4 regions of the Streptomyces chromofuscus genome follow, and region 1 is predicted to be linked to each of the others. Evidence: riboswitches for the same ligand, from Rfam matches in the RefSeq annotation. Region 1 holds a riboswitch; each other region holds the start of a gene.

Region 1 (6,984 bases):
ACGACGCCACGCAGTGGAACTCCGACGGGGGGCAGGGCGCCGGCCGGACCCCCGACGAGTACGAGCAGCAGAACACCGAGACGCTTCATCAGCAGACCGTGTCGTTCCCCCATCAGGCCGGGGCCTACGACCAGCAGGCCGGGGAATTCGCCCCGCACACCGGTGAGTTCACGCAGCACGGCAACGACTTCGCCCAGCCCGCCGTGCCCTTCGACCAGCAGGCGACCGCGACGTTCGAGCAGGTCGACTCCGGCGAAGCCGGACACGGCGGCGACGAGTCGGACGCCACGGACGAGTCGCCCGCCGAGGCGCCTCTCCTCCTCGACGACCAGGAGGAGGTCACCCCCGCGCCGGCCGGCCGCGCGGCCGGTCGCGGCGGGGCCCGGTCCCGTCGCCGTACGCCCGCCAAGCGCTCCGCTCTGCTGACCGTCGCAGTGCCCTCCGCCTGTGTGATGGGCGTGGCCGGGATCGCCGCCGCTTCCGTCGGCCCCTTCTCCGGTGACGACCAGCAGGACACCTCGGCGACGGCCGCGGACGCGCCGGCGGTGAAACCATCCGCCGCGAACAACCAGCTCGACACCCAGCTGGAGAGCCTCACCGCGGAGGCGGACGACTTCGGCGACCGGGTCAGCCGTACTCAGGAGCGCATCGACCTCAAGGCGCAGCAGGAGGCCGAGCGGAAGCGGGCGGCCGAGGAGGCGGCCCGCAAGGAGCGGCTGCGCCCGAAGTTCGCGCTGCCGGTCGCTGACCCCAGTATCAGCGCCTACTACGGCCAGGCCGGCATCAACTGGATGTCCGTGCACACCGGCATCGACTTCCCGGTCTCGTACGGCACGACGGTGGTGGCCGCGACGGACGGCACGGTCCGCACGCAGTGGAACAGCGCGTACGGCAACATGATGATCGTGACGGCGATGGACGGCACGGAGACCTGGTACTGCCACCTCTCCACCTACCAGGTGGCCTCCGGTACGACCGTCAAGGCCGGCGACCCGATCGCGTACTCCGGCAACTCCGGCAACTCGACCGGTCCGCACCTGCACTTCGAGGTCCGTCCCGGCGGCGGCGCGGCGGTCGACCCGCTGTCCTGGCTGCGCAGCCACGGACTCGACCCGTCGTAGCCCGCTTCCGACCAGGTGGGCGAAGGCCCCTCAGCGGACCCCCGACCCCGGCCCCCCGTTTTGTTTTCCGCGGTCCTGCAAGAGGGCCCGGACCGGTCCCGTACCGCTAGAGCTTCTCCACCGGCGCGTACCGCAGCAGCAGCCGCTTGGGCTTCGCGTCGCCGAAGTCGATGGTCGCTTCCGCGTTAGCGCCCGTGCCCTTCACCGCCATGACGGTGCCGAGCCCGAACTGGTCGTGTGTCACCCGGTCCCCGACCGCCAGCCCGACCACCGGCTGTTCGGTCGTCCGCCGCGTGGCGAACCCGGACGCGCCCGACGCCGAGGAGCGCGAACGGGACGAGGACAGGGACGCCGCCACGCCCGAGACCGGGCCCGCGGGGGCCGCCGGGGCGCCCGTCCGCTTCCAGTCCACGTGCGCCGCCGGGATCTCCTCCAGGAACCGGGACGGCGGGTTGTACTGCGGCTGCCCCCAGGCGCTGCGCATCACCGACCGCGTGAGGTACAGCCGCTCCCGGGCGCGGGTGATGCCGACGTACGCCAGGCGGCGCTCCTCCTCCAGCTCCTTCGTCTGGCCGAGGGCACGCATGTGCGGGAAGACGCCGTCCTCCATGCCGGTGAGGAAGACGACCGGGAACTCCAGGCCCTTGGCGGTGTGCAGGGTCATCAGGGTGATGACGCCGTCGCCGTCCTCCTCGTCCGGGATCTGGTCGGAGTCGGCGACCAGCGCGACCTGCTCCAGGAAGTCGGCCAGCGTGCCCGCCTCGCCCTCACCTCGCTCCTGCTCGAACTCCAGGGCGACGGCGGCGAGTTCCTGAAGGTTCTCGATCCGGGTCTCGTCCTGCGGGTCGGTGGAGGCCTGCAACTCGGCGAGGTAGCCGGTGCGTTCGAGCACGGCTTCCAGGATCGTCGCCGGTCCGGCGCCGGACTCGACGATCGTGCGGAGGTCCTCCATCAGCGTGTTGAACCGCTTCACGGCGTTCGTCGACCGCGCGGCCATGCCGTACGCCTCGTCGACCCGCTTCAGCGCCTGCGGGAAGCTGATCTTCTCGCGCTGGGAGAGGGCGTCGATCATCGCCTCGGCGCGGTCTCCGATGCCCCGCTTGGGCACGTTGAGGATGCGGCGCAGCGGCACCGAGTCCTCCGGGTTGGCCAGCACCCGCAGGTAGGCCAGGACGTCCCGGACCTCCTTGCGCTCGTAGAAGCGGACGCCGCCGACGACCTTGTAGGGCAGGCCGACGCGGATGAAGATCTCCTCGAAGACACGGGACTGGGCGTTGGTGCGGTAGAACACGGCGACGTCGCCGGCCTTCGCCTCGCCGGCGTCCGTGAGGCGGTCTATCTCGTCGGCGACGAACTGCGCCTCGTCGTGCTCGGTGTCGGCGGCATAGCCGGTGATGCGCGCGCCCGCGCCCGCGTTCGTCCACAGGTTCTTGGGGCGACGGGACTCGTTGCGCTCGATGACGGCGTTGGCCGCGGAGAGGATCGTCTGGGTGGAGCGGTAGTTCTGCTCCAGCAGGATCGTCGTCGCGTCCGGGTAGTCCTCCTCGAACTGGAGGATGTTGCGGATCGTCGCGCCGCGGAAGGCGTAGATGGACTGGTCGGCGTCACCCACCACGCACAGCTCGGCGGGCGGCAGGTCGTCCTCGCCGGGCGGTACGTCCTCGTCGTGCGCGCCGGTGCCGACGAGCTCGCGGACGAGGGCGTACTGGGCGTGGTTGGTGTCCTGGTACTCGTCGACGAGGACGTGCCGGAAGCGGCGGCGGTAGTGCTCGGCGACGTCCGGGAACGCGCGGAGCAGGTTGACCGTCGTCATGATCAGGTCGTCGAAGTCGAGGGCGTTCGCCTCGCGCAGGCGTGACTGGTACAGCGCGTACGCCTGGGCGAGGGTCTTCTCGAAGCCGTCGGCGGCCTGGGCGGCGAAGTCCTCCTCGTCGATCAGCTCGTTCTTCAGGTTGCTGATCTTGGCGCTGAAGGACTTGGGCGGGAAGCGCTTGGGGTCGAGGTCCAGGTCGCGGCAGACCAGGGACATCAGGCGCTTGCTGTCGGCTGCGTCGTAGATCGAGAAGGACGAGGTGAAGCCGAGCCTCTTGGACTCGCGGCGCAGGATGCGCACGCACGCGCTGTGGAAGGTCATCACCCACATGGCGTTCGCGCGCGGGCCGACGAGCTGCTCGACGCGCTCCTTCATCTCGCCCGCGGCTTTGTTGGTGAAGGTGATCGCGAGGATCTGGCCCGGGTGCACCCCCCGCTCGGCGAGGAGGTGGGCGATGCGGTGGGTGAGGACCCGCGTCTTGCCGGAGCCGGCGCCGGCCACGATGAGCAGGGGGGAGCCGGAGTGGACGACAGCGGCGCGCTGGTTGTCGTTCAGCCCTTCCAGGAGCGCGGCGGCGTCCACGGCGGGGCGATGGGCGCCGTCTCGGTAGTAGGCGTCCCGGTCCCGGGGCACGTCGAACTTCCCGTCGAACAGATCGTCCGGAACCGGCTCCGGAGCGTAATCGTCCTCGGGCGGCGGCGGAGGCTCCTCATGGGCCCGCGGGGCCTGGAGGTCCGCCAGGAAGCTGTCGTCAAAGAGGCTGCTCATCGCTCTCCGAGTCTAGGGTGCCCCACTGACAACCCGCGGCCTCCTCGAGAACATCCCCGGGCCGGGACGCGGAACGAGGTCCCGGAGGGAGACGGGCGTCACAGGCGGGCCACCCGCGGGACGCCCTGCCCCGCCCCCACGCCGACCGGGCACTCACCGTCCGAACACGATCTCACGCGCGCCGTGACGTCTGACCGCAGGTCACGAAAATGTATCGGGCATATCACCCACCAACCTTCACAGGGGCCACACGAGTTGGCTAGCGTGCCGGTCAGGCCGCACGACCCCCACCGGCGAACGTCGCCGGGCCGCGCGGCCTCCGCCGAGTCCGGTGCGCCCAGGCGGCCGGAGCCGGGGACCCAACCGAACCTGGGGTGAATCGGCCGGCTCCCACCCGGAGCGGACCGTAGGGCAACCCTTCCGAACCACCCGCCCGAACCCGACAGCTAACCCGGTAGGCGGCAGATGGAAGGAGTCGCCTCCTTTGGCGTCGCACCGCAAGTCGCGCCCCGCGGGCGCGCGGGTAGCAGGCATACGGACCCCCGCCCTGGCCACCGCTGCCCTGACTTCCGTGGCCCTGCTCTCCCAGACCGCCAACGCCGCACCCTCGGCCGACGACAAGCCGAGCCTGGAAGAGGTCGAGAAGAAGGTCGACGATCTCTACCGCCAGGCGGAGTCGGCGACAGAGAAGTACAACGCGGCCAAGGAGCGGACCGCGAAGCAGCGCAAGCACGTCGACACGCTCCTGGACGACGTCGCCCAGCGCACGCAGAAGCTGAACGAGGCGCGCGAGGAGCTGGGGGCGTACGCCGCCGCCCAGTACCGCACCGGCGCGTCCGTCCCCGACACCGCCACCTTCCTGCTCGCCGACTCCCCGCAGGACTACTTCGACCAGACCCAGCTGATGGGCCGGCTGACCAGCCATCAGAAGAGCGCGGTCGACGAGTACTTCACCGAGCAGTCGGCGACGATGCAGAAGCGCCAGGAGGCCACCGAGAGCCTGGCGACGCTCACCGAGTCGCAGGACGAGCTGCGGACGGCGAAGGCCACCGTCCAGAAGAAGCTCGCCGACGCGCGGGACCTGCTGTCGGAGCTGACCGCCGAGGAGAAGGCCCGCCTCGCGGCGATCGAGAAGGAGAAGCAGGAGGAGGCCGCGCGCAAGGCCGCCGAGCTCGCCCGGCAGCAGGCGGAGGCGGAGGAGCAGCGACGCCAGGAAGCGGCGCAGCAGGAGCAGGAGCTGGCCCAGGAGCAGACGCAGGAGTCGGCCGGCAGCGGTTCGTCGACCACCACCGAGTCCGGTTCCGGCACCTCCGTGTCGGACTCCTCGTACGGCACCAAGGCCGAGAAGGCGCTCGCCTTCGCCCGCGCGCAGATCGGCAAGCCGTACGTGTGGGGTGCCACCGGACCCGACTCCTACGACTGCTCTGGCCTCACGCAGGCCGCGTGGAAGGCCGCCGACGTCAGCCTGCCCCGCACCACCTACGACCAGGTCAACGCCGGCACGACGGTCTCCCTCGCCGCCGCCCAGCCGGGCGACCTGATCTTCTTCTACGACGACGTCACCCACGTCGGCATCTACATCGGCAACGGCATGATGATCCACGCTCCGAAGCCGGGCACGTACGTCCGCGAGGAGTCGGTCTACTACGACGGCGAGTCCTCCATCCACAGCGTCGTCCGCCCGGCCTGACACCGGGCGCCGGGAGGCGAACGACGGGCACGCGCGCGTGCGGCGGTGTGTGCGGCACGCGCGCGTACGGCGGGACGTCAGGTCCAGAGCACGGCGATGAAGACGTTCGCCGTGGTGAGAAGCCCCACCAGGCCGAACATGCCCTTGTCCACCTTTTCGTCGTCCCGTTTCACGTAGACGAGGCCGAGGATCACGATCAGCAGGGCCAGCTTCACACCGATCTTGATGTTGTCGACGGGCTGGTCGTCGGCCTGGTTCAGGCCGACCAGGATCACGCCGGTGACCAGCATGGTCAGCGCGCCGTGCAGCATCGCCGGGACGAATCGCGCGGTGCCGGCCCCCATCGCCTTCATCTGGGTGAGGAAACCACCGAGGAGGGAGGCGATGCCGATGATGTGCAGGCCGACGAAGAGGTGGATGAGTACGTCCATGGCCGGAGCCTAATCAGGAGGTACTGAGGCCCCAGCAGGGGGGTACGGAGACCTTCTGGGGGCGTTCCGGGCCGCCCGGCACCGGGCCGCGGCCACGGGCTGCCCGGAACCTCCCGGTCGAGCACACGGTGACTGCGTACGGGCCGCACGGTGACTGCATATATGCGCGCCATAGCAGCCTCGCGGCCACATCCGCCCAGGAAATCGCCGCATCGGTCATCGCCCTGCGTCAAGGCGACCGCCCCGGACCGGGATCACGGTCACATACGGTCACCCACCGGTCCCCTGCCGCCACTTCCGCACAAGGCGTCACCGCGCCGTCACGCCCGGGCTTAGCGTCCTCCACCAGGTGACCGGCTCCCCACCGCCGCCCTGGCCAAAGGCGGCAGCCGGGCACCACCGCCGAGAAGGTCCGGCGGCGCCCCGCTTCCCCTGCGCGGGGCGCCGCCGGACGCGTCAACCGCCCCGGGCGGTCGTACGTCCACCCGGTGGCCGTACGGACACGGCGGTCGCCCGAGTCGTACGAAAGGACGTGCAGTCCACGTGGCAGCGCACCGCAAGCCCCGACCACGCCCGGCCCACGGCACCAGGGCCCGCACGGCGGCGACGATCGCCCTCGCGGGCGCGGCGACCGCCGCGGGCCTCGACGGGACCGGCCACGCCGAGCCCCAGCTGACGCCGGGGCAGGTCAGGGCCAAGGTGGACAAGCTGTACCAGGAGGCGGAGGTCGCCACCGAGAAGTACAACGGCGCCAAGGAGGAGGCCCAGGCGGCGCAGAAACGGCTGGGGACCCTCCAGGACGAGGCGGCCCGCAAGGAGGACCGGCTCAACTCCGCCCGGCAGGCACTCGGTTCGTACGCCGCCGCCCAGTACCGGGACGGTGGCCTCGACCCCGCCCTGCGGCTCGTCCTCTCCGACGACCCCGACCGGTACCTCGACGGCGCCGCCTTCGCCGAACGCGCCGGCGACCGGCAGGCGGCCGCCGTCTCCCGGGTACGCCGGCAACTGCGGGAGATCGAACAGCTGCGCGGCGCGGCACGCGTCGAACTGGCCTCGCTCCAGTCGCGGCAGGCCGAGCTGAAACGGCACAAGACGACCGTCACCGGCAAGCTGGACGAGGCACGGCGTCTGCTGTCCCGGCTGACGGCCGAGGAGCGGGCG
Region 2 (6,984 bases), 1.3 Mb from region 1:
CCGAAGAGGAGGGGTGCCGTCCGGATGGACCGGATCAGCGAGGTCGCCTCGCGGTCGGTGACCGGGATCAGCCGGTGCGCGGTGTCGCCGAGCAGCTGGGAGGCGGCTCCGGCGAGTCCGAAGGAGAGCACCGCTCCGGCGGCCGGGTCGATCACGGTCCGTACGACGGTGTCGACGCCGCGGGGGGCCATCCGCTGCACGACCGGCCGCAGCTCCTCGGGCTTTCCGAACAGTTCCGTCAACTCGGTGTACGAGCGGCGCAGTTGCTCCTCGTCCGCGAGGTCGAGGCGTACGCCGCCGAGGTCGGCGCGGTGGCGCAGGTGCGGGGCTGTGGCCTTGAGGGCGACGGGGTAGCCGAGGGTGCGGGCGGCTTCCGCGGCGGCGTCGGGGGTCGGGGCGGGCAGGGCGCGGTGCACGTGGACGCCGTAGCGGCGCAGCAGTTCGCAGGTCTCCTCCGTGCCGAGCGTGAGGCCCTGCCCGCGCGCGAGCAGTCCGCCGATCAGCTCGGCCGCGCCCTTCTCGTCGATGTCGTCGTACTCGGGCACCTTCCCCGGGTCGGCAGCCTCGCGCCGCCACTGCGCGTACTCGACGGCTTCGGCGAGGGCGCGGACGGCGCGTTCGGCGGCGGGATAGGCGGGGATGAGGCGGGAACCGGTGGGGGCGGGGGGCGCGGGGGCGGTGCCCGCGGGAGCGGTGCGCGCATCCGGCCCGTCGACCGGCGTCACGCGCGCCCCTGGAGGGACCGCGCCCGTGGCACCGGACAGCGCCGGAGCGGCCTGGGGTGCGGTATTCGCGGCCGCTCCCGAGGCACCGGACAGCGCCGGAGCGGCCTGCGGCGCGGTGCTCGCCGCCGCTCCCGTGGCACCGGGCGGCGCCGGAGCGGCCTGCGGCGCGGTGCTCGCCGCCACCGAGAGGGCGTCCGCGAGGCCGCCCAGCTCCACGTGCACCACCAGCACCGGCTTGGAGGGCACCGCGGCCGCGGCCGCTCTCAGGGCCTCCGCCAGCGCCGCGTCCCCTGCCGCGCCCTCCCCCACGGCCGGTATCGCCGTCACCACGACGGCGTCGCACGTGTCGTCGGCCAGCGCTCGCGCCAACGCCTCCTGGAAGTCCTCCGGCGCGGCCCCCGTCGTCAGATCCAGCGGAACCTGCGGTCGCAGCCCCTCGGCCAGGCAGGCGTCGTACGTCAGGAGCCCCAGTGACTCGGAGTTCCCGAGGATCGCCACGCGCGGCCCCGCCGGCAGCGGCTGGCGCGCGAGCAGCAGCCCGGCGTCCACCAGCTCGGTGATCGTGTCCACCCGGATCACCCCGGCCTGCCGCAGCAGCGCGGACACCGTGGCGTGCGGCAGCCGCGTCGCCCGTACCGCGTGTCCCTGCGGCGCCGCGCCCCCGTGCCGCGCGCCCTGCACCACGACCAGCGGCTTCGCCGCCGCGGTCCGCCGCGCGAGGCGGGTGAACTTGCGCGGGTTGCCGATGGACTCCAGGTACATCAGGACGACGTCGGTGTCCGGATCGTCGTACCAGTACTGGAGCAGGTCGTTGCCGGACACGTCCGCGCGGTTGCCCGACGAGACGAACGTCGACACGCCCGTGACCCCGGTGACCCCGCCGCCGCGCCGGTGCAGCCGGGACAGCAACGCGATGCCGATGGCGCCGGACTGCGCGAACAGCCCGATCCGCCCGGGCCGCGGCATCTGCGGTGCCAGCGAGGCGTTGAGCCGCACCTGGGGGGAGGTGTTGATGATGCCAAAGGCGTTCGGCCCGATGATCCGCATGCCGCACGCGCGCGCCTGGCGCACGAGTTCCCGCTGCCGCTCGCGTCCGTCGGGCCCGCTCTCGGCGTACCCGGCGGAGACCACGACGAGACCCTGCACCCCGTGCTCGCCGCACTCGGCGACCACCTCGGGCACGTACTGCGCGGGCACCGCCACGACCGCGACGTCGACGGGCCCTTCGATGTCCCGCACCGACCGGTACGCCGGCACCCCGTCGAGTTCCTTCTGGCCCTCGGGAAGCGCCTTGTTCACGGCGTAGAGACGGCCGGTGAAGCCCGCCTGCCGGATGTTGCCGAGCACGCTGCGGCCCACGCCGCCGGGCGTGCGCCCCGCGCCGACGACGGCGATCGAACCGGGCGTCAGCAGCCGCCGCACCGACCGACCCTCGGCCCGCTGCTCACGCGCGCGCTGCACCGCGAGCGAGCGGTCGGTGGGTTCGAGGTCGAACTCCAGGCGTACGACACCGTCCTCGAAGCTGCGCTTCTGGGTGTACCCGGCGTCCGTGAACACCTTGATCATCTTGGTGTTGGCGGGCAGCACCTCGGCGGCGAAGCGGCGGATGCCGCGCTCGCGGGCGACGGCGCCGATGTGCTCCAGCAGGGCGGAGGCGACACCGCGCCCCTGGTGGGCGTCCTGCACCAGGAAGGCGACTTCGGCCTCGTCGGCGGGCGCGGACGCGGGCATCCCGTCGGCGCCGATCCGGTCGTAGCGTACGGTGGCGATGAACTCGCCGCCGATCGTGGCCGCGAGTCCCACCCGGTCCACGAAGTCGTGGTGCGTGAAGCGGTGGACGTCCTTGGCGGACAGGCGCGGGTAGGGCGCGAAGAAGCGGTAGTACTTCGACTCGTCCGAGACCTGCTCGTAGAAGCTGACCAGGCGCTCGGCGTCATCGACGGTGATGGGCCGGATGCGTGCGGTGCCGCCGTCGCGCAGCACCACGTCGGCCTCCCAGTGGGCGGGGTACTCGTGCCGGTCCGACGGGCTCTGCATGGGCCCCAGAGTACGGCTCGCGTACGACAACGGCGCGAGGCAGTCTGTGGAGGGACAACACCGGACCGAGGCCGCGGTCCGCGACGCTCCGGACGGGACGAAGCACCCGTCCGGGCAGGCTTCACGATATGGGAAACTGGTCTAGACAACCCTGAACACCTGAAGGGCAGCATCACATGGCTGAGCGCCGCGTCAACGTCGGCTGGGCCGAGGGTCTCCACGCCCGCCCCGCCTCCATCTTCGTCCGAGCCGCCACGGCCGCAGGCGTCCCGGTGACGATCGCCAAGGCAGGCGGCAACCCCGTCAACGCGGCGTCCATGCTGGCCGTCCTGGGTCTGGGCGCCCAGGGTGGCGAGGAGATCGTCCTGGCCTCCGACGCCGAGGGTGCCGACGCGGCGCTCGACCGTCTGGCCAAGCTGGTCGCGGAGGGTCTCGAGGAGCTTCCCGAGACCGTCTGAGCCCGCGCACGGCAGTCCTGAGGCCGTGTCGCCCCTCCGGGCGGCGCGGCCTCGCCGTTTCCAGGCGGCGGGCGTCGCGGTTTCCGGGCGGCGGGGCCTCGCGGTTTCCGGGCGGTAGGGCCGTGGTGGTTTCCGGAGGGGGCGGCTCGGCGGTTTCCCGGCGGTGCGGCATCGCTGTTTTCCGGCATGCTCGGCCACGTTTTCACGCGCCGGTGCGACAGGAATGCACGGCAGGTCGACAGGAATTCACGGCAGGCCGGAAAGGGCAGCGGAAATACTCCGCCGCCGAATATCTCCTCTTTGTATACGGCGCCTGTGTTAATGCCGCAGGCCTGTCATGTTTACGGCATGTTGCGAAGTCCTCACACGGTCCGCGCGGTCGCCGCTGACGGAGAAGCGCAGCCGGTGCGCGCCGGTCGCGCGCTCGGTGTGCAGCGCCGTGATCGCCCGCGCGCGCTCGCCGTCGCCGCGCGCCACCGCGTCCACGATCGCGCCGTGCTCCGTCCAGGACTCCACAGGGCTGACGGGCGCCTCGACGGCGTACATCCAGGCGATCTTGTGCCGCAGCTGGGTCAGCATGGCGATCAGGGCGGGGCTGCCGGAGGCCTGGGCGAGCGTCTCGTGGAACCAGCCGCCCAGGGAGCGCAGGTCCTCGCTGTTGCCGCGCCTGGCCCGCTCCTGGCCCAGCCGGACCAGGCCGCGCAGCACCTTCAGATGGGCCTCGGTGCGCCGCTGCGCCGCCCGGGAGGCGCCGAGCGGCTCAAGGAGCATGCGCATCTCCAGCAGGTCGGCGGCCTCCTGCTCGGTCGGCTCCGCCACGCACGCGCCCGCGTGCCGCCGGGTCACCACGAAACCCTCGGCCTCCAGGGTGCGCAATGCCTCCCGGACGGGGACGCGCGAGACGCCGTAGCGGCGCGCGAGGAGTTCCTCGGTGAGCCGGCCGCCACGCTCGTAGACACCCGCGACGATGTCGTCCCGGATCGCCGTGCACACCGAGTGCGCCGGAATACGCATGACCGACCTCCGCCTTAATCCCCATGAAACGTCGAGATCGACGTGTGTTCCGTGACTCTATTGCAATGAGCCGGGATTTCCGACGGCGGGCTGGAATCCATGGATTTTTTTTGGACATACAGACGCACGAAACGCCGAAAGCCCCGGCTCGTGAGCCGGGGCCCGCGGGAAGCGGAGCGATCCGCCGTCAGACGCTGACGCCGTGCGAGCGGAGGTAGGCGATCGGGTCGATGTCCGAGCCGTACTCCGGGGTCGTCCGGACCTCGAAATGCAGGTGCGCCCCGGTGACGTTGCCAGTGGCGCCGGACAGGGCGATCCGCTGCCCCGGGGTGACCGTCTGGCCCACCGAGACACCGATGGACGACAGGTGGCCGTACTGGGTGTACGTACCGTCGTTCATCTTGATCACTACTTGATTGCCGTACGCCCCGCCCCAGCCGGCCTCGACCACGGTGCCGGAGCCGACCGCGCGCACGAGTGTGCCGCTCGCGGCGTGGAAGTCGACGCCGGTGTGGCTGCCGGAGGACCACAGGGAGCCACCGGACCGGTAGCCGGTGGAGACGTAGGAGCCGGTGATCGGCGGGACATGGGCGGTGAGGCGCTTGCGCTCGGCCTCACGGGCGGCACGCTCCTCGGCCTCGCGCGCCTCCTTCGCCTGCTCCCTGGCGCGCTGTGCGGCGGCGGCCTCGGCCTTCTTCTCGGCGGCCGCCTTCGCCGCGGCCTGCTTCTGGGCGGCGGCCTGGGCGTCTATCTGCTCGGCGACCGAGTCGCCGATGGAGACGACCGGGAGCAGGCCGGTCTCCTCGGCCGCGGGCTCGGTGGCGAGCGCGGGAGCGGCCAGGGTGCCGATGACTCCGGTGGTGGTGAGCGCGGCGACACCCGCCGCGTGGGCGGTGGTGCGCTTCATCCGGCTGGGACGACGGTGCTTCCCGGTGGCGCGCGTGAACGCCATGTGGTGGCTTTGTCCTTTCCTTCCCTCTCGCCTACCGGGTTAGCTGACGGGTTCGGAGCAGGAAGGTCTCCTACGGACTCCCTCGCCGCGCGCGGGCGTCCGATTCACCCCAGGGACTTCATGGTTGGGTCCCCGGCTCCCCTGGCTCGCGCCGTACGGGGACTCGGCGATGACTGTCCGGTGCCGCGGGTGCGGCGCACTGCCTGACGGACAGCCCGGATGACGCTAAACGGGACATCTTCCGATCCCCAAACGAAGAAGGGCGTTTGTAGCGCATCCCACAGGTCAGACAGGCAACCTCTGCCTCAATTGGGACATTCCCATCGCTCAACCGGCACATCAAGGGGCCCTGGTGACGGATCGGTCACCAGGGCCCCTGCACGCGCGTGCCGCCGGTCTGCCTCTACTCGGCCGTCACGACGGTGACTTCGCCGATACCGAGGGCCTCGACGGGCTCCTTGATCTGCCCCGCGTCACCGACGAGCACCGTCACCAGACGGTCCACCGGGAAGGCGCTGACGACCGCCGCGGTGGCCTCCACGGTGCCGGTCGCGGCGAGTTGCTGGTACAGCGTCGCCTGGTAGTCGTCGGGCAGGTGCTGCTCGACCTGGTCGGCCAGCGTGCCCGCCACCGCCGCCGCGGTCTCGTACTTCAGCGGCGCCACACCGACGAGGTTCTGCACGGCGACGTCGCGCTCGGCGTCCGTGAGGCCCTCCGCGGCGAGCGTGCGCAGCACCGTCCAGAGGTCCTCCAGCGCGGGGCCGGTGTTCGGTGTGTCGACGGAACCGCTGATGGCGAGCATCGAGGCGCCGCTGCCGTCGGGGGCGGAGCGCAGTACCTGGCCGAACGAGCGCACCCCGTAGGTGTAGCCCTTCTCCTCGCGCAGGACGCGGTCCAGGCGGGAGGTGAGGGTGCCGCCCAGGCAGTAGGTGCCGAGCACCTGGGCCGGCCACACGCGGTCGTGCCGGTCGGGGCCCACGCGGCCGATCAGCAGCTGGGTCTGCACCGCGCCGGGCCGGTCCACGATGACGACGCGGCCGGTGTCGTCGGCGGTCACCGCCGGCACGGGCCGCGGCTGCCCCGGGGACCCGGTCCAGGCGCCCAGGGTGTCGCCGAGCAGGGCGTCGAGGTCGACGCCGGTGAGGTCGCCGACCACCACGGCCGTGGCGGTGGAGGGGCGGACGTACCGCTCGTAGAAGGAGCGTACGGCGGCGGAGTCGATCTTCGCGACCGTCTCCTCGGTGCCCTGGCGCGGGCGCGACATGCGCGAGGTCGCCGGGAACAGCTCCTTGGAGAGCTCCTTGGCGGCCCGCCGGGCCGGGTTGGCCAGCTCGTGCGGGATCTCGTCGAGGCGGTTGCGGACCAGCCGCTCGACCTCGCTGTCGGCGAAGGCGGGCGCCCTGAGGGCGTCGGCGAGCAGACCGAGGGCCTTGGGCAGCCGGGAGACCGGGACCTCCAGGCTCAGCCGGACGCCGGGGTGGTCGGCGTGCGAGTCGAGGGTGGCGCCGCAGCGCTCCAGCTCGGCGGCGAACTCCTCGGCGGAGTGCTTGTCGGTGCCCTCGGAGAAGGCGCGGGCCATGATCGTGGCGACGCCGTCCAGGTCGGCGGGCTCGGCGTCCAGGGGCGCGCCCAGGAGCATCTCGACGGCGACGACCTGCTGGCCGGGGCGGTGGCAGCGCAGCACGGTCAGGCCGTTGTCGAGCGTCCCGCGCGTGGGGGCCGGGAACGCCCAGGGGCGCGCCTCGCCCGCCTGCGGCTGGGGGTGGAAGTCCATCGTGGCGAGCTCGGTCACTGGGCC
Region 3 (6,984 bases), 3.6 Mb from region 1:
CGGTCCCGTGGGAAAGGGACGACGTCGCCATGGCAGACCACCTGGAAGCATCCGTCACCCTGCCGAGCGATCCCGCCTCGGTCTCCGCCGCCCGCACCTACGTCGTCAGCACCCTGGCGGAATGGGGACTGCCGCCGGAGACGGAGGCGGCCGACACGATCCGGCTCATCGTCTCCGAACTCGCCACCAACGCCGTCCAGCACACCCTCGGTCAGTCGCCCACCTTCACGGTCGCCATGGAGCTCGACCGCGACGAGCAGCTTCGCATCGGCGTGACCGACAGTCACCCCCGTTTCCCGAAGCGGCTCCCGGCCGCCGTCCAGCAGGACAACGGCCGCGGTCTGGTCATCATCCGCTGGCTGACCGCCGAGTGCGGCGGCCGTCTGAGAGTCCGCCCGACCCGTGAGGGGGGCAAGACGGTCTCCATCGAGCTGCCGTGGACGGTACCGGCACGACCGATCCCGCTGGCGGGCCAGCAGGAGACTTAGGCCGCCGGCGAGCGGGGTCAGTGTGCCGGGGTGGGCGTCGCCGGTGTCGGGTCAGGAGTCGTCGTCTTCCGGGCCAGGGGGGCATTGTCGCCCTCGGGCCAATCCTCGGAGGCCACCGCGTCAGACGTCGTCGGCTCCCGGCCCGGGCGCCGGCCGCTTCCGGGCCGGGCGTCGTCGTCCACGGCCGAGCGTCGTCGGCCTCGGAGTGGGCATCGTCCGCTTCCGGGCCGGGCGTCGGCCGTTCTCCGGCCGGGTGCGGGCCGCTGGGCGCGGCGGAGGCGTTGTGGAGCAGGGCGTGGGGGCCGTCTCGCCGGAGTGGTGCGGGATCGAGATCGTCCGGCGCACCGAGCCGCCGACAGCGGGGGCACCCAGACCGGCGTGGCCGCCGTACGCGCCACCAGCTCCGGTACGACCCTCATCCCGAGCCCGCACCGACCGGCGCGCACACCACGGCGTCCCCGGTGTCGCGGTCGGCGCCGCAGACCGGGGATCCCACCGCCGCCCAGCCCCTGCGCCAGCGGGCCCAGCTTCTGCCGCTGGAGGGTCTGCGCGTTCTCGTTGGCCGCGGGCCGGCGACGCACCCGCGTGGGGCGGTGTCGGACCGACGCCCTGCCGGGTCGGATGGTCCGGCGCCCTGCTGAGCGCAGCCTCTGCCGCTGGAGGGTCTGCGCGTTCTCGTTGGCCGCGGGCCGGCGACGCACCCGCGTGGGGCGGTGTCGGACCGACGCCCTGCCGGGTCGGATGGTCCGGCGCCCTGCTGAGCGGTGGCTGCCCGGCCGGGAGCCGGCGCCGCCGAGGGCATGACGGCTGCTGCTGGGCAGGCCGCAGGCCGCTCGCGCCCTGGAGGGCGGCACGGGCGCCGCGCTGACGGTGCTGGGTGCCGCCGCCCCGCCACGGGAGGCGGGACGCGGCCTGAGCCCGCGTCAGGGGCCGGGACGGCGGCGGCGCGTCAGGGGCGCCACCACCGCCCCCAAGGGTTACTTGACGCGGCCGTACCACACGCTCTTCGTCCAGATCTTCTGCAGCCTCACCACGTCCCCGGTCTTCGGGGCGTGCCAGATCTTCCCCTTACCGGCGTAGATCCCGACGTGGTACACGTTCGACCCCGAGTGGAAAAACACGAGGTCGCCGGCCTTGCGGCTCCTCGCCGAGATGTGACGGGTCTTGTTGTACTGCTGAGCGGCCGTGCGGGGCAGCTTCTTGCCCGCCTTCTTGTACGAGTACAGCGTCAGGCCGGAGCAGTCGAACCGGCGCGGACCGGTGGCGCCCCACCTGTACGGGGAGCCCTTCTTCGAGGCCGCGACCTGGAGGGCCTTCGTCGCCGGCGTGGCGGCCGCGGCCTCCGGGGCGAAGCCCGGAGCCACGACGGAGCCGCCCACCGCGGCGAGGGTGAGGGCCGAGGCCGTACCGGCGCGGGCCATGAGCGACGGGACACGATTGAGCGCGGTCATGCGCAACCCTTCGTCAGCCGCCTGTGAAGGATGACCTGTCGGATTCGGGCTGGCGAAGTTGCCCGGCCGCGGTGTCGCGGCTTCACCCCAAGGGCCGCTCGGAACGTGTGCTCCGGCGACCCGTCGTGCTCGGGTCCTCCACTCCTGCCGATCCACTCCTGTCGACCGGTCATCCGGGCGGCGGCAGGATTCGGCGTCCGCCCGGACCGCCCCGCCGCGGTGGCGGGGGCTTGTCGTCAGTCAGGGATCTTGGCTTACACAAGTCCGAAAATCCCAACGCAACCGGGGATTTGTGGCGTTACTCACCACTCACCCGTTCGGGTGGACAGTCTGGTGTGCGAACAGGTGTCAAGGGCGCCGCGCCACCCCGGACCAGGGGCGGAAGGTCGCGTTCCGCCCGCAAGCAGGTCTCGCCGCGCAACCGCAAGGGCCCCGGAACAGCACGTCAGGATCCATCGGACGGCGGTAGCCCTTTTGGTCCCTGTCGACGGCTGTCCGGACGTCCCGCCGTGTCGCCTTGCGGTCCGCGGCGACGGCGGCTGTGCCGGCCGTGCCTCAACTGTCCGAGCGCGGTGGGACGGTGATCCGCGCCGTGCGGCGTTCGCCGTCCAGCACGCGCAGCGCCCGCGCAAGGGTTCGGGCGTGGAGTTCGGTCTCGCCCCGCTGGTGCATCAGCGCGAGCGCGTCGCGCAGTTCGGCGGCCCTGCGCACCAGCGCCTGTGCGGCGCGCAGTCCACGGTACGTGTCGCCGTCGTGCGCCGGGTTGATCCGGCTGAGCAGGTCGACGACGTCCAGGTAACGGTCGATCAGCTCGCCCTCGGCGCGGGTGAGGGCAGGCAGCGGCGGCAGCTCGGGCGGCAGCATCCGCGGCTCACCGCTCGCCGGGTGCCGGGCGGGTGGCCTTGCGGTCGGGGACGATCCGGTCGATCAGGCCGTACTCCAGGGCCTCCTGCGACGTGAGGATCCTGTCCCGCTCGATGTCCGCGCCGACCTGTGCACGGGTGCGCCCGGTGTGCCGTACGAGCAGCTCCTCCAGGCGGGTGCGCACCCACGCCAGCTCCTCCGCCGGGACCGCGAGATCACTCGCCCGTCCCTCGACGGGCTCGTGCAGCGCCGGCTGACTGAGCGCCATCCGGGCGCCGGGGAGGGCGCATCGCTTGCCCGGGGTGCCGGCGGCGAGCAGGACGGCGGCGGTCGATCCGGCCTGCCCGAGGCAGATCGTCTCCACGTCGCAGGCAGACAGGAAGTCGGCGAGCAACCGCCGGGCGGCAAGCAGCCGCAACAAGTCGCCGGGCGGCAAGCCCAGCGCGGCAAAAGGCCGTGCGCCCCGTCCGCTACGGCGGGGCGCACGGCGTTCGGGGTCAGCCGGCCGGCACCGGCCTCGGGGCGGCCGCGGTGTCGTCGGCGTGGGTCGTACGCGGCCTCAGCGTGCTGCCCAGCAGCACTGCCCCGAGCCCCAGCGCGGCCCACCAGGTGAGGGTCAGCGCCGGGCCCAGTGCCGCCGCTCCGTCGAAGTACGACACCGAGCGCAGCAGCGTCGTCCCGGCGCCGGGCGGCAGCCACTGGCCGATCGCCCCGGCCGGCTCGGGCAGCATCTGCGGTGCCGAACCCGCCCCCGAGAACGGGTTGCCGAGCAGCATCAGCACACCCGCGACGATGCCGACGCCGGCCTTGCCCATGAGCGCGGCCAGGCCCGCGACCGCGGCGCTCACCGCCAGCGTGGACAGCCCGAGGGCCGCCGCCTCCGCCCACCAGTCGCCGGTGAGCACCTCCAGCCAGCTGTGCGCGATCGCGGCCACGGTGACGCCGACCAGACCCGAGGTGACCACCAGCGCGATCACCGCGCGGACGCCGCTCAGCCCGATGGTGAAGACGGCCGAGCCGGCCGCTATCCCGGCCAGCGCCAGCGGCAGCACACTCGCGCCGAGGGCCGCGCCCCGCGGGTCGCTCTCGGGGGCCGCCACGACGTCCTCCGCGCGGGGCTCGGCGCCCCCGGCGGACGCGGCCTGTCGCAGCAGCTGTGCGACCAGCGGGCTCCCGGCCGACGCGGTCAGCAGCTCGGGTCCCCGCTCGGTGACGACGATCGCGCCGTACACCGACCGGTCCTCGACGGCCTCCCGGGCGGCGGCCTCGTCCGGGTAGCGGTGGATCTCGAAGGCGCCCTGATGCTGGGCCAGCCCCCGCTCGACCTGCGCCGTGGCGGCGGCCGGGCCCGCGACACCCAGTGGGAGGTCGCGGGGCGCGGTGCGGGCGGCGGGCCAGGCGAAGGCCCACAGCGCCAGGGCCACGAGCAGCGGAGCGAGGACGACGACCGCGATCAGGCGACGGGGGTCCGGGCGGGTGGGGTGCGTGCCGGATGGCGTGGACATGGGTGTGCCCCTCGAGTGGGATCCAAAAAGAAGGATCGTTCGTTTTTGCTTCCGCACCACCGTGCGCCCGCGGTGGCGACTTGTCAAGAATGAATGTTCGTTTTAGCTTGGGGGCATGGCCCGCGTATCCCAGGAACACCTCGACGCCCGTCGTCGGCAGATCCTCGACGGCGCCGCCGTCTGCTTCGCCCGCAACGGGTTCCACGCCACGTCCATGCAGGACGTGCTCAAGGAGGTGGATCTCTCCGCCGGGGCCGTCTACCGCTACTTCAGCGGCAAGGAGGAACTGATCGCCGCGATCGTCGGCGAGGTGCTCAACTCGGTCCGCGGGGCCTTCGAGGAGGCGGCACGGCAGAGCCCGCCCCCGCCGCCGGACGAACTCGTCGCCGCGGTCCTCGGCCGGACGCTCGCCGCCCGGGAGAACCTGACCGTCGACGGCCGGCCCGCCTTTCCGCGGCTCGTGATCCAGGTGTGGACGGAGACCCTGCGCAACGAGGAACTGGCGGCCCTCCTGCGCGAGGGGTACGTCTCGGTGCGCGCGGCCTGGTCGCGGATCGTCGAGGGCTACCAGGACGCCGGGATGATGCGCCCGGACGTCGCCCCGGACCACGTGGCCCGCACGATGATCGCCGCCGTGATGGGCTTCCTCGCTCAGCAGTCCCTCTTCGGACCCGCCCCGGTCGACGTACTCCGCGACGGGCTGCGGGCGTTGGGGACCATGCGGCACGAGGACACCGCGACGCGCGGATCACAGCTTGGTTAACGTGCTCGAAACTCGTGCCGACTAGCCTGCCCCTCCACGCCACCAGGGACGTTGCCGGTGGCCGCGGCCACCGGGCCCCGCACGGCCCGGAGCGAGGAGGTGAGGTGGGACGTGCAACTGACCCCGCACGAGCAGGAGAGGCTGCTGATCCACGTGGCGGCCGACGTTGCCGAGAAGCGCCGCGCCCGCGGGCTGCGACTGAACCACCCCGAAGCCGTGGCCCTCATCACGTCGCACATCCTCGAAGGCGCCCGTGACGGCCGCACCGTCGCCGAACTCATGGCCTCCGGACGCGAACTCCTCACCAGGGACGACGTCATGGAGGGCATCTCGGAGATGATCCACGACGTGCAGGTCGAGGCGACCTTCCCGGACGGCACCAAGCTCGTCACCGTCCACGACCCGATCGTGTGAGGGGCCCGCGATGATCCCCGGAGAGATCCTGTTCGGCGACGGCCCGATTGCCTACAACGCGGGCCGCGAGGTCACCCGCCTCACCGTGCTCAACGCCGCCGACCGGCCCGTCCAGGTCGGCTCCCACTACCACTTCGCCGAGGCCAACCCCGGCCTGGAGTTCGACCGCGCCGCCGCGCGCGGCAAGCGGCTCAACGTCGCCGCCGGCACGGCCGTACGCTTCGAACCCGGCATCCCCGTCGACGTCGAACTCGTGCCCCTCGCGGGCGCCCGTGTGGTGCCCGGACTGCGCGGGGAGACCGGAGGTGCCCTCGATGCCTGAGATCTCGCGGGCCGCTTACGCCGACCTGTTCGGCCCGACCACCGGTGACCGCATCCGGCTCGCCGACACCGATCTGCTGGTCGAGATCGAGGAGGACCGCAGCGGCGGGCCCGGACTGTCGGGCGACGAGGCGGTGTTCGGCGGCGGCAAGGTCATCCGCGAGTCCATGGGACAGGCGCGCGCCACGCGCGCGGACGGCACGCCCGACACGGTCGTCACCGGCGCGGTGATCGTCGACCACTGGGGGATCGTCAAGGCCGACGTCGGCATCCGCGACGGCCGGATCACCGGGATCGGGAAGGCGGGCAACCCGGACACGATGGACGGCGTCCACCCGGACCTGGTCATCGGACCGGAGACCGAGGTCATCGCGGGCAACGGGCGGATCCTGACGGCCGGGGCCATCGACGCCCACGTCCACTTCATCTGCCCGCAGATCGCCGACGAGGCGCTGGCGGCGGGCATCACGACCCTCGTCGGTGGCGGCACCGGACCGGCCGAGGGTTCCAAGGCGACCACGGTCACGCCCGGCCCCTGGCACCTGGCCCGGATGCTGGAGGCGATGGAGCGGTACCCGCTCAACATCGGCTTCCTCGGCAAGGGCAACACCGTCTCCCACGAGGCGATGCTGTCCCAGATCCGTGGCGGCGCACTCGGCCTGAAACTGCACGAGGACTGGGGCTCCACCCCGGCCGTCATCGACGCCTCGCTGACCGTCGCCGAACAGACTGGCATCCAGGTCGCCCTCCACACCGACACGCTGAACGAAGCCGGCTTCGTCGGCGACACGCTGGCCGCGATCGGCGGACGGGGCATCCACGCATACCACACGGAGGGCGCGGGCGGCGGGCACGCCCCCGACATCATGACCGTGGTCGCCGAGCCACACGTGCTGCCCAGCTCCACGAACCCGACGCGGCCGTTCACCGTCAACACCGCCGAGGAACACCTCGACATGCTGATGGTGTGCCACCACCTCAACCCGGCGGTGCCGGAGGACCTGGCCTTCGCCGAGTCCCGGATCAGGCCGTCCACGATCGGCGCTGAGGACATCCTGCACGACCTGGGCGCGATCTCGATCATCTCGTCGGACTCCCAGGCCATGGGCCGGGTCGGCGAGGTCGTCATGCGCACCTGGCAGACCGCCCATGTGATGAAGCGGCGGCGCGGCGCACTG
Region 4 (6,984 bases), 980 kb from region 1:
CCGCGCTTTCCCGACGGCCCCAAGGCCGACCCCGCCGGTTCGCACTTCGAGCGGCGGATCCGGAGTTTCCAGCCGCGGCGGAGCCGGGTGACAGCGGGGCAGGCGGACGCGTTGCAGCGGCTGTGGCCCAAGTGGGGTCTGGACATCGACGGGCGGCGGGTCCTGGATCTCGCCGAGCTGTTCGGCAACGACCACCCCGTCGTGCTGGAGATCGGCTTCGGCATGGGCGAGGCCACCGCGCGGATGGCCGCCGCCGACCCGGACACCAACATCCTCGCCGTGGACGTCCACACCCCCGGCCAGGGCAACCTGCTCAACCTCGCCGACCAGGCCGGCCTCGGCAACGTCCGGGTGGCCAACGGCGACGCCATCATCCTGCTGCGCGAGATGCTCACCCCCGACTCCCTCGACGGGCTGCGCGTCTTCTTCCCCGACCCCTGGCCCAAGAAGCGGCACCACAAGCGGCGGCTGATCCAGCCGGACTTCCTCACCCTCGCCGCGAGCCGCCTCAGGCCCGGCGGGATCCTGCACTGCGCGACCGACTGGGTGCCGTACGCCGAGCAGATGCTCGAGGTGCTCACCGCGCACACCGACTTCGAGAACACCCGGCCCGACGGAGGCTTCGCCCCGCGCCCCGACTTCCGCCCGCTCACCCGTTTCGAGGGGCAGGGGCTGGACAAGGGTCATGAGGTGAACGACCTGCTCTTCCGCCGTGTACCGCACGACGACCGGCGCGCGGACCGGCGGTGAAGGACCAGCGTCCGCGCGACGGTCGGCCGTAAAACCCTTCCCTCGTTCGACTCTCCCCTCGTTAGGGTCAATGCCGTGGCGATCAGTCCCCCGTATCCGACGAACCCCGGCGTTCCCGGCGGCCGCCCCCTGCTGCACGCGCACTGGTGGCAGAAGCGGTGGGTGCGGTACGGCGCGCTGAGCACGCTGCTCGCCCTGTCCGGCCTGGTGATCCTCGCCCTGGTCCGCGAGCAGACCGGCACCGAGGGCTTCCTGGTCGGCCTCGGCCTCGCGGTCCTCCCCGTGCCGCTGCTGACAGCCGCCTTCCGGTGGCTGGACCGGGTCGAGCCCGGGCCCTGGCGGAACCTGGTCTTCGCCTTCGCCTGGGGAGCGTGCGCGGCGGCGCTGATAGCCATCGTCGCGAACAGCTTCGCCACCCAGTGGATAGCGACCGCGACCGCCGACCCGACCAGCGCCGACACCTGGGGCGCCACGGTCATAGCCCCGGTCGTCGAGGAGTCCGCGAAGGCGGCCGCGATCCTGCTGCTCTTCCTCTTCCGGCGCCGCGACTTCACCGGGATCCTCGACGGCGTCGTCATAGCCGGCGTCACCGCCACCGGCTTCGCCTTCACCGAGAACATCCTCTACCTCGGCACCGCCTTCGGCACCGACCAGCTGGCCGGCCACAGCGGGATCGCCTCCGTGACCGCCGCTACCTTCTTCGTGCGGGTCGTCATGTCGCCGTTCGCGCACCCCCTGTTCACCGTGTTCACCGGCATCGCCTTCGGCATCGCCGCGCTCGCCGGGGAACGCCAGCGGCTGCGCCGGATCCTGCTGCCGCCGGCCGGGCTGCTGCTCGCGATGGGCATGCACGCCTTGTGGAACGGCTCGGCGACCTTCGGCGACTTCGGCTTCTTCGCGGTGTACGGCGGCTTCATGGTCCCCGCGTTCGGCCTGCTGACCTGGCTGGTGGTCTGGACGCGGCAGCGGGAGCTGCGGACCGTCCGCGAGGAGCTGCCCGCCTACGTCGTCGCCGGCTGGCTCTCGCCCGCCGAACCGTTCGCCCTCGGCTCGATGCGGGCCCGCCGCCTGGCCCGCGAGTACGCCGGCCACCACCTCGGCAAACCGGCCGCGCGGGCCGTCGCGCAGTACGAGGCGTACGCCACGTCCCTGGCCTTCCTGCGGCACCGGGGCCGCCGCGGCCGGGCCCGGACCGACTTCGTCGTGCGGGAACGCGAGCTGCTGAGGGAACTGTGGAACCGCCGTGAGATCGCCCGGCCGGCCCTGGAGTACGCGGCACGCGTGACCGCCCCGCCGATGCCGGCGATGATGCCGCCGGTGTACGGCTGGGCGCCGGCGCACGGGCCGACGGCGCCCTACCCGGTGTACAACCCGTACCGGTCGTAGGACTGCCGGTCGTAGGACACCACGTAGGACACCAGAGGGCCGCGGACAGCCGAAACCGGCAGCCCTGACGTCGGGGGGTTGCCGTCAGGACCGCCGGGGTTGGAGGGGGAACGCGTTCCTTAAGGGGTGAGGCCCTTGCTCTGCAGCCAGGCCAGCGGGTCGAGTCCGCCGCCGCCGGTGTGCACCTCCAGGTGCAGGTGCGCGCCGGTCACGTTGCCGGTCGCGCCCACGCGGCCGATGACCTCGCCCGTGGTGACCTTCTGGCCGACGCTGACGCCGATCGACGACTGGTGGGCGTACCAGATCTCGGTGCCGTCGTCGAGGGTCAGCACGGTCTTGTAGCCGTACGACCCGTTCCAGCCCGCCTCGGTGATGGTGCCGCTGTGCACCGCCTTGATCGGGGTGCCCGTGGGCGCGGCGAAGTCGAGGCCCGTGTGGTAACCGGACGACCACAGGGCGCCGGCCTGGCCGAAGGTGGAGGTGATGGTGTACGAGGAGGTCGGCAGCGCGTACTGCCTGGCCAGGGCGGCGAGCCGCTCGGCCTCGGCCTTCTTGCGGGCCTCCTCCTCGGCGAGGGCCTTGGCGGCGGCGGCCTTCTCCTCGGCCTCCTTCTCCGCCTTGGCCGCGGCCTCGGCGGCGGCCTTCTCGGCGGCGGCCGCGGCCTCCGCTGCGGCCTTGCTCTCGACCTGCTCCTGCTGCTGCTCGGCCTGCGCGATGATGCGGGCACGCAACGCCTCACCGGCGTCGGTGGTGCCCTCCGCGGTCTCCGCGGGGGTCGCGCCGAGGCTGCTGAGCGGGGCACTCGCGAGCTGGGGCTCGGTGGAGTCTGCGTCCTCGTCGTCGGACATCAGCGCGCCGACGGAGGGCAGGTCGGGCATGGAGATCGACACCGGCGGCTTGCCCGCGTTCGCACTGGCCATGCCGCCCGCGCCGACCGCGGCTATGACGCCGACGCCGAGAACGGTGGAGCTGCGGGCGAGTCCACCGCCGCGCTGCTTGCTGACACGGTGCCGACCGCGTACGGGGCGGATGGTCTCCGCAGTGGGATTCCACTCCTCCCACGGGCCCTCGTCGGTGCGCTGCGCGCCGTAGACGAACGTGTCGGTGCTGTCGGCGGCGCGCTGGCCAGGCACGAACGGGGCTTGTGGGGCAGGCCGGTTGGACGCCACGTGGGCGTACTCCTTTCCTTCCTTCTCGCCTACCGGGTTAGCTGACGGGTTCGGAGCAGGAAGGTCTCCTACGCGCGTAAACCAGCCGTACCACTACGGCGGCATACGCCCGATTCACCCCAAGGTGGTGGTTCCCCGGTTCCCTTGTGCGGCCGGTAAGGGCCTCGCGCGGGATTCGGCGCGTGCGCACGGAGCCGCCTCTTGTGACGGCTGGGACGACCGCGCTGCGTTATCGGACGTTAATAGAACCAGGGCCTGATTTCCAAGCCGTTCCACTTGATCATTAAGGTTTTCCGCCAGGACGTACGGGCCATCAACGACGAAAATCGGGCGAGTTGACCTCCGGTCAGGACCGTACCCATTTCTGACTGCATGTCAGTTGTCATGCGGAGGGCGTTTGTTCCATCACCCCTGGTGACGGTCGCCGGACGGCGAGCAGAGCCATGTCGTCGGTGGTGCCGCCCTCGCTGTGCCGGCGAACGTCTTCGGCCACCGCGCAGAGCAGTTCGGCGGGCCCGCCGAAGGTCCGGCCGGCCAGCCGGGCCGCCGGGTCGTAGAAGACGCCCCGGGCGTCCCGCGCCTCGGACAAGCCGTCCGTGTACAGCAGCAGCGTCGCGCCGCCCGGGAAGCGGGACTCCTCCGCGCGGTCCGGCCAGGAGGCCAGCTCACCCATGCCGAGCGGCAGCGCCGCCTGCCGGGCGGGCAGCGGGCGCACCGTGCCGTCGGCGTAGAGCATCAGCGGCGGCGGATGGCCGCGGTTGAGGATGCGGACGACACCGTCCTCGTGCGGGATCTCGGCGAGTACGGCGGTGGTGAACCCCTCGAAGGCGTCGATCGCGTCCCGTCGCGTGCCCTCGCGCGTCAGCGCCCGCTCCAGCCGCCGCGCCACCGCCTCCAGCGTCGCCTCGTGCTCGGCGGCCTCCCGGAACGCCCCGACGACCACGGCGACCGCCGCCACCGCCCCCATGCCCTTGCCGCGCACGTCCCCCACCACGAGCCGTACGCCGTACCGGCTGTCCTGCACCGCGTACAGATCGCCGCCGATGAAGGCATCCGCCTGCGCGGCCTCGTAGCGCGCGGCGACCTCGAAGCCGCCGATCCGCTCCATCGGCTCCGGCAGTACCGCCAGCTGGGCGGCCTCGGCGATCTCCCAGGCCGAATGGAGACGGGCGTGGCTGCGCCGGACGAGCCCGTTGATCAGCAGGGCGAGGGCGGCGACCGTCACCACGGTGACCTGCTCGGTGAGCGCCTCGACCTGGAGGAGGTCGCCGTACCGGATGTCCACCGCCATGCCCACGGCGACGGCGGCGACGCCGATGAGAAGCGTGGCCCGGCGGGAAAGAAGCGGTGCGGCGATCAGCGGGGCGGCGGTGAACAGCGGGGCGGCGCTGAAACCGCGGGGGGTGAGGTAGTCGTAGCAGCCGCCGATGACGACGAGCAGGGCGGGGAGGGCGCGGACGAAGGTGCGGGCGAAGAAGACCGGCCGTTCCTCGGTGGGCGGCTCGGGCGGCTCGGGGCGCGCGAGCGCGGGGGAGTCACGGGGGCGACCCGAGCCGGGAGCCCCGCCCTCGGGGAGCCCGCCGCCGGCTCCGGGGTACGGCCGCTCTCCTTCTGCCTCCGCAGGCCGCACTGTCCTCTCCCACCACGACGGTCACCGCACCTGTCCAGCGTTCCCGCAGTGGGCGCGCGGGACCAGCCCGGATGGGCCGACCGGATGAGGGGAGAGAGTGAGAGGAGAGGGCGAGGACCGGAAACGACTCGGGGCCGGAACCCATGATCTGGATTCCGGCCCCGGGCCTTCAGTAGCGGGGACAGGATTTGAACCTGCGACCTCTGGGTTATGAGCCCAGCGAGCTACCGAGCTGCTCCACCCCGCGTCGGTATGACACCAGTGTACGGCATGCGCGGGGCCCGACGCGCCACGGTTTCCCCCGACCCCCGCTGAGCAGGCGGTTTCCGGCCGGACGCCGGCTACGGGGGCCGGGTACGGGGGCCGGGGACCACCCGATTGACGGGTAGCCGGCCACCCGTTCTCGCGCGTTCATCCCAGCTGGGGGCGGCCGAGGGCGCGGGCCGTCGCGCGTCCGCGGACCCCACCAGCGCAGGAACGCGAGCGGTGGCCCCGTTGGTGCCGCACCGACCGCAGACCGAACAGGAGACCACCGTATGACCCAGGCCACGGAACGGACCGAGTTGCCCGAGCGGCTGGTCGAGCTGATCACCCACCACTTGGAAGTGCGGGTGGACCGGGACCGGCTGACGCCCGACGTGACCTTCGCGAGCATCGGCATGGACTCGCTGTCCCTGATGGAGCTGGTCGTGGCCGCCGAGGAGGAGTTCGGCATCGTGCTGCCCGACGAGGCGCTGGACCTCTCCCCCGCCTCCACCCTCGGTGACGCCGCCCGGGCCTTCCGCGATGCGGCCTGACGTCGCGGTCACCGGGCTCGGCCTGGTGACACCCGCCGGGCTGACCGCCGGGGACAACTGGTCGGCCCTGTGCCGGGGCCGCTCGCTGGCCGCCCCGGATCCCGAACTCGCCGGCCTGCCTGTCGACTTCTCGTGCCAGGTGACCGGGCTGGACGCCGAACGGGAGCTCGGACGTCCGCTCGCCCGGCGCATGGACGGCTTCCTGCGGTTCGCCCTGGTCGCCGCCCGGCGGGCGGTCGCCGACGCCGGGCTCGATCCGCTGACCTGGCGGGGCGAGCGGGTGGGGGTCGTCCTCGGGGTCGGCTCGAACAGCCTGAGCACGTACGTCACCGAGTTCGGCCACCTCAGCGCGGGGCGCCCGGAGCGGGTGTCGCCGCTCGCGCTGCCGCGCAGCGTGCCGAGCATGGCCGCCGGGGAGGTGTCCATCGACCTGGGGGCGCGCGGCCCCAGCTTCACCACGTCCAGCGCCTGCGCCTCGGGGGCGACCGCGATCGGGGTCGCGCGGGATCTGGTGCGGTCGGGAGCGTGCGACATCGTGCTGGCGGGGGGCGCCGAGTCGGCCCGGTCCCGGATGACGGCCACCTGTTTCACGCGCATGCGCGCGCTGTCCCGCCGCCGCGAGCGGCCCGACCTCGCCAGCCGGCCGTTCGACGCGGCGCGGGACGGGTTCGTGCTCGGGGAGGGCGCGGGGGTCCTGGTGCTCGAGCGGCCCTCCGCCGCCCGGGCCCGCGGGGCGTCCGTCCTCGCCCTGCTGCGCGGATACGGCGCGACCGCCGACGCCCACCACCCCGTCGCCCCGCACCCCGAGGGCGCGGGTGCCGTCCTCGCCCTCGGGGCCGCCCTCACGGACGCGGGCTGCGCGGCGCGGGACGTCGGCCACGTGAACGCGCACGGCACCTCGACGCCGTTGAACGACGCGGCCGAGGCGACGGCCCTGCGGCGGGTCTTCGGGGACGGGGGGCCACCGGTCACCGCGTCCAAGGGCGTGATCGGGCACGCGCTCGGGGCGGCCGGCGCCATCCAGGCGGCGTACACGGTGCTCGCCCTGCGCCACGGGAGTGTGCCGCCGGTGGCGAACTTCGATGGGCAGGACGGCGACCACAAGCTCGACGTCGTGGCCGGGCGCCCGCGGCCGGTGGACGCGGGCCTGGGCATCAGCTGCTCGTTCGGGTTCGGCGGGCAGAACGCCGTGCTGCTGTTCGAGGCGGCTTAGCGGGGCGCGGGCGCCGGTGCGGGCGAGGCGGGGCGCTGG

The links. Region 1 has a riboswitch for cyclic di-AMP ahead of IPT68_RS21975 (C40 family peptidase). Riboswitches for the same ligand answer to the same signal wherever they lie in the genome.
Region 2: linked by a shared signal. The riboswitch ahead of IPT68_RS27690 (M23 family metallopeptidase) and the one ahead of IPT68_RS21975 (C40 family peptidase) in region 1 are both predicted to bind cyclic di-AMP.
Region 3: linked by a shared signal. The riboswitch ahead of IPT68_RS05360 (C40 family peptidase) and the one ahead of IPT68_RS21975 (C40 family peptidase) in region 1 are both predicted to bind cyclic di-AMP.
Region 4: linked by a shared signal. The riboswitch ahead of IPT68_RS17390 (M23 family metallopeptidase) and the one ahead of IPT68_RS21975 (C40 family peptidase) in region 1 are both predicted to bind cyclic di-AMP.

Annotation. Positions count from the first base shown of each region.
Region 1 is NZ_CP063374.1:4,841,575-4,848,558, reverse strand. It holds gene IPT68_RS21985 (M23 family metallopeptidase) at 1-1,121, shown strand, start outside; gene pcrA (DNA helicase PcrA) at 1,228-3,702, opposite strand; cyclic di-AMP (ydaO/yuaA leader) riboswitch at 4,013-4,178, shown strand; gene IPT68_RS21975 (C40 family peptidase) at 4,187-5,392, shown strand; gene IPT68_RS21970 (hypothetical protein) at 5,470-5,823, opposite strand; gene IPT68_RS21965 (C40 family peptidase) at 6,367-6,984, shown strand, end outside.
Region 2 is NZ_CP063374.1:6,142,767-6,149,750, reverse strand. It holds gene IPT68_RS27705 (bifunctional acetate--CoA ligase family protein/GNAT family N-acetyltransferase) at 1-2,762, opposite strand, end outside; gene IPT68_RS27700 (HPr family phosphocarrier protein) at 2,939-3,220, shown strand; gene IPT68_RS27695 (GntR family transcriptional regulator) at 3,539-4,234, opposite strand; gene IPT68_RS27690 (M23 family metallopeptidase) at 4,422-5,186, opposite strand; cyclic di-AMP (ydaO/yuaA leader) riboswitch at 5,200-5,365, opposite strand; gene IPT68_RS27685 (M16 family metallopeptidase) at 5,590-6,978, opposite strand; gene IPT68_RS27680 (M16 family metallopeptidase) at 6,975-6,984, opposite strand, start outside.
Region 3 is NZ_CP063374.1:1,195,149-1,202,132, reverse strand. It holds gene IPT68_RS05370 (ATP-binding protein) at 30-488, shown strand; partial or broken gene IPT68_RS05365 (YbaB/EbfC family nucleoid-associated protein) at 968-1,054, opposite strand; gene IPT68_RS05360 (C40 family peptidase) at 1,466-1,939, opposite strand; cyclic di-AMP (ydaO/yuaA leader) riboswitch at 1,943-2,145, opposite strand; gene IPT68_RS05355 (hypothetical protein) at 2,495-2,803, opposite strand; partial or broken gene IPT68_RS05350 (ATP-dependent Clp protease proteolytic subunit) at 2,811-3,173, opposite strand; gene IPT68_RS05345 (ABC transporter permease) at 3,301-4,308, opposite strand; gene IPT68_RS05340 (TetR/AcrR family transcriptional regulator) at 4,424-5,071, shown strand; gene IPT68_RS05335 (urease subunit gamma) at 5,183-5,485, shown strand; gene IPT68_RS05330 (urease subunit beta) at 5,496-5,807, shown strand; gene IPT68_RS05325 (urease subunit alpha) at 5,800-6,984, shown strand, end outside.
Region 4 is NZ_CP063374.1:3,862,329-3,869,312, forward strand. It holds gene trmB (tRNA (guanosine(46)-N7)-methyltransferase TrmB) at 1-750, shown strand, start outside; gene IPT68_RS17385 (PrsW family intramembrane metalloprotease) at 826-2,136, shown strand; gene IPT68_RS17390 (M23 family metallopeptidase) at 2,256-3,305, opposite strand; cyclic di-AMP (ydaO/yuaA leader) riboswitch at 3,317-3,496, opposite strand; gene IPT68_RS17395 (PP2C family protein-serine/threonine phosphatase) at 3,688-4,935, opposite strand; tRNA gene IPT68_RS17400 (tRNA-Met) at 5,109-5,182, opposite strand; gene IPT68_RS17405 (phosphopantetheine-binding protein) at 5,472-5,732, shown strand; gene IPT68_RS17410 (beta-ketoacyl-[acyl-carrier-protein] synthase family protein) at 5,722-6,945, shown strand.